Regions from separate parts of the Robertmurraya beringensis genome, predicted to be linked through region 3. Evidence: riboswitches for the same ligand, from Rfam matches in the RefSeq annotation. Region 3 holds a riboswitch; each other region holds the start of a gene.
The links. A riboswitch is a leader RNA that binds a small molecule or an ion and turns the genes downstream of it on or off. The one in region 3 is predicted to bind cyclic di-AMP.
Positions count from the first base shown of each region.

Region 1: linked by a shared signal. The riboswitch ahead of ACFFHF_RS15950 (NAD-binding protein) and the one ahead of kimA (potassium transporter KimA) in region 3 are both predicted to bind cyclic di-AMP.
Region 2: linked by a shared signal. The riboswitch ahead of ACFFHF_RS13620 (TrkA C-terminal domain-containing protein) and the one ahead of kimA (potassium transporter KimA) in region 3 are both predicted to bind cyclic di-AMP.

Region 1 is NZ_JBHLUU010000109.1:35,836-40,152, forward strand. It holds gene ACFFHF_RS15945 (TrkH family potassium uptake protein) at 1-846, opposite strand, end outside; gene ACFFHF_RS15950 (NAD-binding protein) at 848-1,501, opposite strand; cyclic di-AMP (ydaO/yuaA leader) riboswitch at 1,571-1,698, opposite strand; gene ACFFHF_RS15955 (hypothetical protein) at 1,939-2,412, opposite strand; partial or broken gene ACFFHF_RS15960 (IS110 family RNA-guided transposase) at 2,952-4,246, opposite strand.
Region 2 is NZ_JBHLUU010000098.1:4,677-8,993, forward strand. It holds gene ACFFHF_RS13595 (EamA family transporter) at 1-273, shown strand, start outside; gene ACFFHF_RS13600 (DUF3231 family protein) at 372-650, opposite strand; gene ACFFHF_RS13605 (DUF3231 family protein) at 720-1,208, opposite strand; gene ACFFHF_RS13610 (hypothetical protein) at 1,199-1,321, opposite strand; gene ACFFHF_RS13615 (TrkH family potassium uptake protein) at 1,591-2,910, opposite strand; gene ACFFHF_RS13620 (TrkA C-terminal domain-containing protein) at 2,913-3,050, opposite strand; cyclic di-AMP (ydaO/yuaA leader) riboswitch at 3,125-3,251, opposite strand; gene ACFFHF_RS13625 (FMN-binding negative transcriptional regulator) at 3,307-3,918, opposite strand; partial or broken gene paiA (spermidine/spermine N(1)-acetyltransferase) at 3,941-4,317, opposite strand, start outside.
Region 3 is NZ_JBHLUU010000116.1:62,195-66,511, reverse strand. It holds gene kimA (potassium transporter KimA) at 244-2,070, opposite strand; cyclic di-AMP (ydaO/yuaA leader) riboswitch at 2,184-2,312, opposite strand; gene ACFFHF_RS17980 (NETI motif-containing protein) at 2,469-2,669, shown strand; purine riboswitch at 2,756-2,857, shown strand; gene purE (5-(carboxyamino)imidazole ribonucleotide mutase) at 2,981-3,469, shown strand; gene purK (5-(carboxyamino)imidazole ribonucleotide synthase) at 3,456-4,317, shown strand, end outside.

The DNA of each region.
Region 1 (4,317 bases), on a different contig from region 3:
ACTCCCAATATCTAAAGTGTTAAATCCTGCTGTCCTAGGCGTAACAGCTTGAAAATACGATGCCCACCATTTTTCCACTACAGATAAGGACCCTAATGAATTGGGGTTTCCATATTCCAAGAAGAATATAAAGAACATGGCTAATAGGTTTATAACAAACGTACCAATGATCATAATTTTCGAATGTAGGCTAAGCTTTTGAAACGTTCGTTTATTCTTTAGGTCGGCTAAAACGGTAAAGCCAATTCCCCCTATGATAAAGAGTAAAGTTATAACAATATTAACAACTGGATCTCCAACATAACGGCTTAAACCGTCAGACCATAAGGCAAATCCAGCATTATTAAAGGCTGAAATAGAATGAAAAAAGCTATAATAGATTCCTTTAGCAAACCCCATTTCAGGAACCCAACGCAGAGATAGTAAAATCATGGCTATTAGCTCGATACCTAATGAAAAGATGAATAGATTTCTTACTAATTGAACAATCCCTCCTAGAGAAGTTTGATTTAAAGCCTGTTGGACGAGAACTCTTTCTTTAAAACCAATCTTCCTTCCAAGAACCAAGTAGATAAGGACAGCAAAGGACATGATCCCTAATCCCCCTAACTGAATTAAAGAAGCAATGACGATCTCACCAAAAAGAGTATAGGCTGTTTCTGTATCAACAACTACAAGGCCTGTAACTGTCATGGCTGATGTAGCTGTAAAAAGTGCATCCAGCCAACTAACAGTAGTTGTCGTTGCAAAAGGAAGTTTAAGAAGAATTGTACCCAATAGTATAGAAATAGCAAAAACCAAAACCAATAATTGCGACGGATTTACGTTTATAAATTTATTTTTCATGTTACACACCTTTTTCTTCAAAACGGTTTAAATCGGAATTATGTCCTATCACAATCAAAACATCTCCTTTTTGTAATACCTCTTCCGCTACTGGTGCAACAATTACGTCCTCCCCGCGCTGAACAGCAACCACACTGCACCCATATTTTGCTCTAACATCGAGTTCAAGTAAAGTTTGATTATGTAATTTATCGGATGCTACTATTTCAACGATACTATGGTCCTTAGAAAGTTCAATATAATCAATAATTTTTTCGGATGCGATATAATGGGCTACCCGTTTGGCCATGTCCCTTTCTGGGTGAATAATTCGATCCGCACCAATTTTATCTAAAACTTTATGATGATAGTCATTTTGAGCCTTTGCCCACACTTGCTTAACTCCCAGCTCTTTTAAATGGAGGGTAGTTAAGATACTTGCTTCAATATCGTCTCCGAATGAGACAACCACTAAATCAAAATTTCTAATACCTAAATGCTTCAGAGTAGGTTCATCAAGAGTATTTGCTTGGATAGCATGAGTGGCATAAGAAGCAAATTCATTTACTTTGTCTATGCTTTTGTCTACTGCCATTGTATCAATTCCTAATTCATTAAATTCTTTAACTAAACTCCCTCCAAATCTACCCAATCCTAGTACGGCTATTTGCTTCATTTGTCTCCGTCCTTTCCAGAAAATAAAAAAGACCATTCTAAAAAATAGAATGGCCCGTATCATTAAATACATTCCACCCTCAATTCGCCTACGAGGTTAGCTGACGGATTAGGAGTTGAGAGTCTCCTTCTACTAAACGTAGATTCACCCCAAAAGATTGGTTCCCCCGCTCAATTTAGATTAGGCATTTCATTTAATTTTTTCTTAGACAAATATATATCCACTTTTTCTCGTTGTCAATAAGTGGTTTAAATGTTGAATCTAGAAGAAAATATCTACAAAGCGTAACTTTGTTTTATGTCTTTATTTTTTTGCTATTCCTCTTGAGTAAAACTGCTTCTTTTATACAACAAAGAAATTCAACAGAAATAGGCATTAATCCACCTCTGGATCAACACCCTTTTAACAGTAGCTAGCGTAAGCGATATATTTTATAACTATAATTTTAGTCTACTCTCATTTACAATCGTTTTTTCGATGACATATTGATATCCGTAGATAATAATTGATAGCAATATACAAATAAAGTACCAGCTAGTATGAGTGATTTTTTTAAATTTAAATGCACCCACCTTTTCCCACACAGTAGCCATAGGAAAAGCATTAAAGATATTTAGCATTACATTAACAATCAAATATTTCGGGAAATTACCATAAGTAAATTTAAATATCCATAATGTTGCTACAAAGTATGGCCCTAATATGTATGAGAAATCTACATTCCCTGGGGAGAATGGGTTTTTATTTTTCCACCATCTTTTCTTATTGCTGATGACACTAAAGACACTTATAAATAGATTAACAAAACTTGCAACAGGTAAATACCTTAAGAATGATTTCTTGTCCATAAACAAAACAGAAAGCCAAGGAATGACTATCATAGTTAGAGAAAACATTTGCTTTTTCTTCAATAACATCGACCTTTCAATTTGTTTGTGTATATCATTCCCGAAGAAATCCTTCTCTATTTATACCTAATGCAATTACCAACGATTTTACTAATAAGAATAGTTCCTATTCCATAAACCTCCCTCAATAAACAAAGTGAAAACTCACGTTTTCTCCAGTATTCTCAGTATTTTATAAATTGTAATTTTAGAGTTTAAGCTCGATACTATGGTTGGATTTATCTCGTAAGGATAAATTTGGAGCTTTGGAGTAAAAAGACTGATAGCTCATCAGCCACGCACTTACAAAAAAATGGTGGATGAGTAAAAATATGATCGCACTGGTGGATATCCACATATCTTATGGAGGTCAACCCTCCCATGCCTCACAGAGTCTTCGCTCTCAAATTCCTTCGTCCAACCTTTCCATGAGGTGGATGTCAGTCATGCTGCCCCACAGGGTCCTTGCCCGAAGTTTTATTGCTTTGCTGACTAATCCGTGCTTCAAATGTACGAGACTTCTAACACCTAAAACTCTTTTCTACTATACTGGTCCTACTGATTTAAGCTGTTTTTTCAACTTCTACGTTTACTCTCATATGAGGGATATCCTTTAACATTCGCTCTTCACTAAACTCAAATTGTTTTTTACCAATGGCAAATAATATACGTATTAACTTATTGCACAAGGCTATCAAAGACTGCATTTTCTTTAGAGGATTATCCGGACGCTGCGTGTAATAGGCATGCAACGCTTTAAAAGCCGAATTCTTCGCAACCATAATCATACAAACCCTGAAAAGGAGAGCCCTTAGCTTCTTCCTACCTCGTTTGGTGATTTTTGTTTGTCCTTTATGTTTGCCAGAGGTGTTCTCCTTCAAGCTCAGTCCAGCTAGCTTTATGATTTGTCTAGGGTGAGAATAATCTTGAAGATTTCCTACTTCCGCAAAGAAGCCGGCAACCGTATCTCTGCCTACTCCCTTAATAGCTAACATTTGTTGAACACCAGGAATATGTTCAATTAGGTTATCTATCTTATCATCTAGTTCTACGAACTTCTTTTGTATCTAGTCATACTTATCAAGCAGAGTTGCTAGTTCTAATTTAGCCATACCAGCACCTTGGCGAAGTCCGATGGACTCTTTTGCTGCTTGTTTTAACTCTAGTATTTTGTTTAGTCCCACACTCCGACTAACTGCCTTTCGTAAATGTTCCAATAAGAACTGATTAGTGAAATCAGTCAGTTCATGTGGTAAGGCTCCTAGCCTTAAAAACTGTAAGGCTGCTTTCCCTTCCCAACTCTTAAAGACGGTTAAAAACTCAGGAAAATACCGATCTAGCCAGTTGTGAATCTGGCCTTGCACCGTTTGAAGGTCATCAGTTAGGAGATCACGTATTTTTTTCGCCACGCGGAGTTCTGCATAAACACCTTGTGGAATCGTTGGTTCAGCATATCTCCCGTCCTTGACCAACTGAGCGATGACTTAGCGTCTTTCACATCGTTTTTAGTCGGTGAATTATCGTCAAGTTCCTTACTCCTCTTAACATGTATCGGGTTCACAGCGACAAACTTTATATCATTCTCTTTTTGTATATGTGCTAGGTTTAGCCAATAGTGGCCAGTAGGTTCCATTCCTACTATCACTTTTTGCATCTGTTGTTCTAGCTTTAATTGATTGATCCAATTGAGAAACAGTTCAAATCCTGGCTTGGTATTATCAAAATAACACGGGGAACCAAACTCCATTCCTCTATAGTCCTGTGCACGTGCGACATGCTTGTACTTGGCAATATCAACACCTATAATAAGAGTTTGAGAAGTGATTTGAGCAATCTTTTCATTTTGGTTATAATTCATTTTAAGACCTCCTGGTGTTAATTGAGTTCGTCCTTTTTGCTAGCCGGCTTTAGGACTCTCTCATTCTACCA
Region 2 (4,317 bases), on a different contig from region 3:
ACTTTACCTTTCGAAGCCTATCTATACCTCATCTTTGTTATTATTTTTGGTACCATGATCGCCTTTTGGTTTTATATTGAAAGTTTGCAAAGTCTACTCCCTAAAGAATCTAGTCTACTAGGAAGTATCGAACCACTTGCGGCCGTATTAACCACCGTCTTTTGGTTAAAAGAACCCTTTGGAATGTTCCAATGGGTAGGCACCACTTGCATCCTTTTCATGATTGTATTTTTGGCCTTAAGTAAAGCCTCTACTTCAGAGGTAAGTTACTAAATAGCAAATGCCCCTTTCCTACTTTGCTGAAAGGGCATTTTTAAAAATATCGCAGTATTGATTTCATCTGGTAATTTATTTTTTGTCAGTACATTAAATTAGTTATGTATGATTTTTCTGTCATCCGCATTAGGAGGTTGCTCCATCCAATTATTCATAATCATTAACTTACCAAAACTTCCATAAACAAGTAAATCATCTAAAATTGCTTTTTCACATAACATTGCAATATCTGCTCTCATACTGTAAATCGCAGCAGTTCCGTAATAGGATATAGCTGCAGCAAATAAAGAGCCTGCATGAAACAACATAAGTTTATCAGAAAATGGTGCTATATTTGAATTTGTTAAATCTGAGTCAAATGTACGAGGGTATATGCAGGTTTTCTTCTAGTAATAATTTTGAAAAAATGCCAAGGTGTTTATTAGCTGCATTAATACACTTTTCTAGAACCTATTTACTTCTTTATCTTTACATACTTGTCTAAAGGCGATTAGACATCCCTTTGTAATGGAACTTTTTTCTAAATTAAAATATATATTACCACTTTCAAGAGAATTCATGGTTCTTTTATTACCAAATATATCCGTTACATAATCAAGAGTGCTGATAAAATGAATTTTATCTGGTGTTGAATACAATGGTGGTTTATCTATAAGATTTTTATTAACAAGGACTGCTAATGTTTCGTTATATAAATCCATAGTGGTAATATTACATTGATAATAAAAATCTCTTATATTCTTACGAATGGAAAGAGTAAAAGCTAGGCTGTAAGACTGTGCTGCGTGCATAGACATAGTATGAATATAATGTAAGCAAAAAATATCAGTAAATAAAGGAGGAGCATCCAAATTAACATCTTCTTCATCAAATCCTTTAGGAACAGGAAAATCTTCTTGTTTAAATACTTCCTTCAGTTCTGTTAGAAAGATCCTTTGGAGCCCACCTTTATCTTTCTAACAATAAGGTCAGATGTATCGTGAAAAGTGTTCTTTATATTCATCATATTTTCTTTTAAGCAGTTTTGAATTTCTATATTAGTCACCCTTCTCCCTCCCTTAAAAGTGAGTATTTGGAATGGTCAAATTACTATACTTTTACAAGCAATCTGAACTGTCGGATATAAGGTGTTCTGATTAGAAGTGAAACAAAAAATTGCCATTGAAAAAGCAGTTGATGTGATAATCAACTGCTTTGTTTTTTTATTTCGGTTAATAGCTTCATGTTCATGATATGAGAATAAACATGAAGTAATCTGCTTTAAATTAATATGCTACATGAAATGTTAAATTTAGGAAGCTTTATGTAAATTGATCAACCTGTTAACACATCTTCCTGCGGATAACGGATTTTCGACTTTTCTTGACGTGCAAGAGAAAAAGCAAACGTTAAAGGACCTAACTTGCCTGCAAACATGACAATAATAATGACCAGCTTACCGATGATCGAGAGAGTTCCAGTGATTCCCATGGATAAACCTACTGTCCCAAACGCAGAAACGACTTCAAACACAATCGGTAGGAAAGCTGCTTCTTCTGTAATGGTTAATACAAAGATGGCCAAGAAAATTAAAGTTAAAGAGATCATAGTAATAGCTAATGAGCGGAATATGATGGTTTCAGCGACCGTTCTTCTAGCCACTACAATTTCTTTTTTACCTTTGAGGTACGTTACCACAGCTAACACGATGACAATGAATGTCGTTAGTTTGATTCCTCCACCCGTCGATGCACTGCCCGCACCTACAAACATTAGTAGTATCATAAAATGGATCGTTGGATCACTCAAACTTCCAATATCCAGACTGTTAAATCCAGCTGTTCTAGTTGTCACTGCTTGAAAATACGATGCCCACCATTTTTCAACCAAGGATAAGGAGCCAAGTGTATTCGGATTTCCATATTCTAAAATGAAAATGAAAAGCATGGCAACAATATTTATAGAAAAGGTACCGACAATCATTATTTTTGAATGTAAACTAAGTTTTCGAAAGGTATCTTTACTTTTTAAATCGGCTAAAACCGTAAATCCAAGACCTCCAATGATAAACAATAATGTGATGACAATATTTATTATTGGGTCACCTACGTATCTACTAAGTCCATCCGACCATAACGCAAAGCCAGCATTATTGAACGCAGATATAGAATGAAAAAAGCTATAATAAATCCCCTTCGACCACCCCAGCTCTGGAACCCAGCGTAAGGACAACAACACCATGGCAATGAATTCAATAACTAATGAAAAGAAAAACAAGTTCCTGACTAATTGAACGACTCCACCAAGTGAAGTTTGATTCATGGATTGTTGAACAAGGATTCGCTCCCTAAATCCAATCTTTTTTCCAAGAACCATAAAGATTAAAACCGCAAATGACATAATTCCCAATCCGCCTAATTGAATCAATGAGACAATTACAATCTCGCCAAACAAGGTGTATGCTGTTTCTGTATCAACCACTGCTAGGCCAGTAACAGTCATGGCTGAAGTTGCCGTAAATAGTGCATCCCACCAACTGATCGATGTCGTGGTTGCCCATGGAAGTTTAAGAAAAATCGTTCCTATAATAATAAAGATAGTAAAAACTAAAATTAATAATTGAGAAGGATTCATGTTTATCATCTTGGTTTTCATTCTTATACACCTTTTTCTTCAAAGCGATTCAAGTCTGCATTATGACCAATCACAATCAACACATCACCCTTTTGGAGAATTTCTTCAGCAAGTGGTGCCACAATCACATTGTCATCGCGCTGCACAGCTATTTGTTTCATCTGTAACTTCCTTCCCTTTCTTGATTAAAAAAGACCATTCTAAAGAATAGAATGGCCTGTATGTATAAAAATACATCCACCCTCAATAACACCTACGAGGTTAGCTGACGGATTAGGAGTTGAGAGTCTCCTTCTACAAATTGTAGATTCACCCCAAAAGATTGGTTCCCCCGCTCAATAAAGATTCGGCTTTTTTATTTAGTTTTATCTTAGACAAATATATTACTTGCACAATATACTGTCAATAAAGAATCCATTACTTTTTTAGATTAGCCTTCATCAAAGAAGCAATCTGTTTCTCATCTGTATTTGAACAACGATCTAGTTGTTCAATAACTAGCTCTTGTCGCTGTGTAGAATGGTTTTGACTTAACTTCGCTTTTCCTTCGATTTTATTGATTTTTATTTTGAAACCTTGAATTCCTTTGTTCATTCCAGTGAGAAACTCACCATCTACGTTCTGTAATTTGTATGAACTGTCAGGAGCCTCATATTTTAATACCATTTCATGTAAAGAATTCATTAACTCATGTTCATCCTCTAAAAGCTCGACTTCTCCATACACATGAACAGTCACGTAATTCCATGTTGGAACCGCCTTATTTGTCTCATACCAAGATGGGGAGATATAACAATGAGGACCATGGAAAATAGCTAGTACGGTTTGATTTTGGATATTAGTCCACTGAGGATTGGGACGAGCAAAGTGTCCGTATAAGTAGGTATTCTCCTTGTTCAACATTAATGGTAAATGAGTGGCGAATGGCATTCCGTTATTTTGAGAAATAAGCGTCGCAAAACTATGCTCTTTCATTATATCGTAGGCTATTGTTTCATCTGTGATCTTAAAATAGTTTGGAATATACATGTAATTCCCCTTTCCTAAAAAGTTAGATGAGTGTTTTCGTCATGATCAAGTCCCTTTGTTCCTCATCACCCATATAAAAAGAATGCTCTCCTGTTTGGACAAAACCCATTTTCTGATAAAAAGCAATCGCATTTTCATTTTTTTCCCATACACCTAACCAGATTTTCTTCATATCACGCGCCTTTGCTATTTCTATCGCTTTATTTAGCATATATTTACGTGTTTTTGACATTCTCTTTTTATATAAATTCTCTCAATTTCAAGTGCTTCATCACCCATTTCTTCCGTCTGAGCATCCTTGGTATTTACCTTTAAATATCCAGCAAGTTCATGATTTAAATAAACAAAAAAGAATTGCGAAGAAATATTAGCTAATTCTTTTTCTAGCTGGTTTAAGTG
Region 3 (4,317 bases):
TGCCTCAAGCGGTAAAATAGAATGTCTCTATTTGCCCATGAGCACCACGAATTGCCTCAAGTGGTAAAATAGAATGTCTCTATTTGCCCATGAGTAACTCGAATTGCCTCAAGTGGTAAAATAGAAAGGCTCTATGTGCCCATGAGCATCTCCATTTCCCAAATAAAAATGCCAGAGTTCAATCTTCGGTCTCATAAAACAAAAAAGCACCCTCACAGGTGCTTTTTCCAACCCCGCCCCAAACTAATGCTTCAAATGATACGGTAAGGTCGAAACAACTACATTTTTTCTATAAAGCAAGAAGGAACGGATCAAAAGGCTAGATTGATTATGAAGCATGTTATGCCAGCCTTTTTTCGGTATGAACTGGGGGATTAACACAGTTACTCGGTAATTGGACTCACTCGCTTTATGCTCGACGGTGTCGACAAATTTGGAGAGTGGATGAATCATGTTTCTATAATGAGAATGTAAGGTGACCAATCGTACGTCAGGCTGCCACTCTTTCCATTTTTCCTCAAAGCGTTTTTCCTCTTCCCGATCAAAGGCCACATGCACAGCAATGACTTGGCTTGCTGATAGTGACTTAGCATAGTTAATCGAGTTCTCCACAACATGGGTAATGCCAGCTACAGGTACGATGATGACGTTCCCTTCGATGGGGAGTGCTGCTTCGCAAGTGGTCACACGAAGCTGATCTGCAATTGCCTCATAATGCTTATGGATTTTGTGAAAGACCAATACAATCACAGGAATAAAAACAAGAACCGGCCATACCTGGCTAAACTTTGTGATAAAAAACATCATTGTAACCACGAAACTTATCAGAGCGCCAGCCGAGTTAATCATGAGCTTTGATACCCAACCAGAGGGCTTTTCGCGAATCCATTTTACCATCATTCCAGTTTGGGAAAGGGTAAAGGGGATAAAGACACCAACGGCATACAATGGGATTAAATTTTCTGTATGTCCATGAAAAGTAATAATGAGCAAGATAGAAGCAAAACCTAACATCATAATTCCATTTGAATAGCCTAGTCGATCGCCTCGAAGTGTAAACATACGAGGAATAAACTTATCATTGGCTATGTTTACAGCTAATAATGGGAACGCCGAGTATCCTGTATTTGCTGCTAGTATTAAAATTAACGCGGTTGTCCCTTGAATGAAGAAATACATAAAGGTTCGACCAAAGGTTTGACTAGCAATTTGGGAGACGACGGTTTCTTCTGCCTTTGGAGTAATGCCGTAATAGTAAGCTAAAACGACAATTCCAGATAATAAAATCGCTAGTAATGTACCCATTAGCATCAGTGTCCTTGCCGCATTTTTTGGAGCAGGATCTTTAAAGTTTGGAATGGCATTTGATATCGCTTCGACTCCTGTTAACGCAGAGCTCCCTGACGCAAAGGCCTTAAGCAATAGGAATAAGCTAATTCCTGCTACTGGTGTTCCAATGGGTGTATGCAGTTCAGGAGGCACCTGACCTGTGATCACGTTAAATAGACCTACTCCGATTAAGATAAATAAGGCTAGAACAAATAAATAAACCGGATAAGCAAGAACGGAGGCAGATTCTGTTACCCCTCTTAAGTTTAGAAGTGTTAAAAAGATAACAAATACAATCGCAATCTCCACATTATAGTCATGTAAGGCTGGGAAGGCTGAAGTAATGGCATCGGTACCTGCTGACACACTTACAGCCACTGTTAATATATAGTCCACCAATAAGGATCCTCCGGCCACTAACCCTGGGTTCACACCCAGATTGGTCTTAGATACCACATACGCTCCACCCCCTTGAGGGTAGGCATATATGATTTGTCGGTAAGACAATATCAAAGCGGTTAAAAGAAGAAGTACTCCAATCGCTATTGGAATAGAGTACCAAAAAGCGATGGCTCCTATAGAAACGAGAACGATCAGGATTTGCTCGGGTCCATAGGCAACGGATGATAAAGCATCCGATGATAAAATCGCTAAAGCTTTTGTTTTATTTAACTTTTGTTCACCTAACTGGGCAGACTTCAAAGGTCTACCTATAAGTAATCTCTTTATAGAAGAGATCATGTTTGACACCACCATCTAGTAAGATTTAACTAAAAAAATCCACAAAAAAAGCCTACAAAGTCATCACGAAATAAGACTTGTAGACATTAGCCATTTTGCTCCACAAGCTCCACCTTCCTTCTCAAAAAACGCTTACGAGGTTAGCTGTCGGATTCGGGCCTCATGAGTAGCCCTACCTTTTAAAAGGATTCACCCCAGAAGAGTTGGGTCCCCCGTACCAATGGTTTCAGCGATTTAAGAATATGAAACTTTGATTATCATACTCCCACCCTTTAAAAATGTAAATGAAAATTTTGTTAACTATTATTGAACGTAAGTAAGCATAAGTAGACTTCTATTCCCCCGTATTAATGGGTATAATAGGTTACTATTAAAGGACACTGAAAGGACCATGTAACATGACAAAACCAAAAAAAACCATTTTCGAAGTTGAGGAAAACGAAACATTAAGTGATTGTCTTGAACGTATGGCGAAAGAAGGGTATACTCCTGTAAAGCGGACAGAAAAGCCCGTTTTTCAAGAAGTAAAAGAGGCGGGAGAGGTTACTTATGAGCCGATCGCCAGGAAAATTGTATTCGAAGCGCGGTTAATAGAGTAAAACACGAACATTAACTATACATAAATTATAAACGTTCGACAATTTCATTGACAGATTATATAACAGAATGTAATATATACATGAGATTAAGATTCAGAAATAGCCCTCGTATAATAATGGGAATATGGCCCATGAGTTTCTACCCGATTACCGTAAATGATCGGACTATGAGGAAATGTGATATGCCCGGAGTAAGAGGCGCTTCTTTTGTGTCTCTTCCATCTTGTATGAACAAGCCCGGACAGATTCCTTTCCTCGTCATGGAAAGAATCTGTGTGGGCTTTTTATATTATTTAGCTAGGAGGGGTACAGTGGAAGCACAAATTGGAATTATTATGGGAAGCAAATCTGATTGGGAAACTATGAAACTAGCGTGTACCGTGCTAGACGATTTAAATATACCGTATGAGAAAAAGGTGGTATCTGCCCATCGAACACCTGACTTGATGTTTGAATATGCAGAAACGGCTCGTGATCGTGGAATAAAGGTCATTATTGCAGGAGCAGGCGGAGCAGCTCACCTTCCTGGAATGGTGGCAGCAAAAACGACTTTACCGGTGATCGGTGTTCCAGTTCAATCAAGGGCGTTGAACGGTTTAGACTCCCTACTATCGATTGTACAAATGCCTGGAGGGGTTCCGGTAGCAACGGTTGCCATTGGAACAGCTGGTGCGACGAATGCGGGATTGCTTGCTGCTCAAATATTAGGAGCCTTTAACGAAGAGATTGCTTTAAAGCTTCAGGAGAAAAGAGAAGCAACGAAACAAACTGTTTTGGAAAGTAGTGATGAGCTTGTCTAATCCAGTGATTTTGCCAGGACAAACGATTGGGATTATCGGTGGTGGACAGTTAGGCAAAATGATGGCCTTATCGGCAAAAGCTCAAGGGTACCGAGTGGCTGTCCTTGATCCTGCGGAAGATTCTCCTTGTGCTCAAGTATCTGATGTGAGCATCGTGGCAGGGTATAACGATCTTGAGGCAATCAAAGAACTTGCGAGTGTAAGTGATGTGATCACCTATGAGTTTGAAAATATTGATGCAGAAGCTTTAAAATGGCTGGCAGAGCATGCTTATGTACCACAAGGAACCCAATTGCTAGAGGTCACTCAAAACCGAATCACTGAAAAAGCAGCTATTGAAAAGGCTGGAGTGAAAGTGGCTCCTTATGCGGTCATCCATTCTGTACAAGACATTTATGATAATATAAAAAGGCTTGGATTTCCTGCTGTTTTAAAGACAGCTACTGGTGGATACGATGGCAAAGGTCAACTGGTCATCAAGACAGAACAGGATCTGCCATTGGCTGAGAAGTTACTAGAACATGGTTCGTGTGTGTTAGAGAAGTGGATTCCTTTTGAGAAGGAAATTTCAGTAATCGTTGTTCGCAGTGCAAGTGGGCAGACTGAAGTGTTCCCAATTGGAGAGAATATACATCGAGACAATATTTTACATGAGACCATTGTTCCGGCTCGAATAAGTGGAGATGCAGCTAGAAAGGGATTAGAGCTTGCAAAAAAGCTTGCCTCAGCCTTGCAGTTGGTCGGCACGCTAGCGGTTGAGATGTTTCTTACAAAAGAGGACGATATTTATATCAATGAATTGGCACCACGGCCTCATAATTCAGGTCATTACACGATTGAAGCTTGTG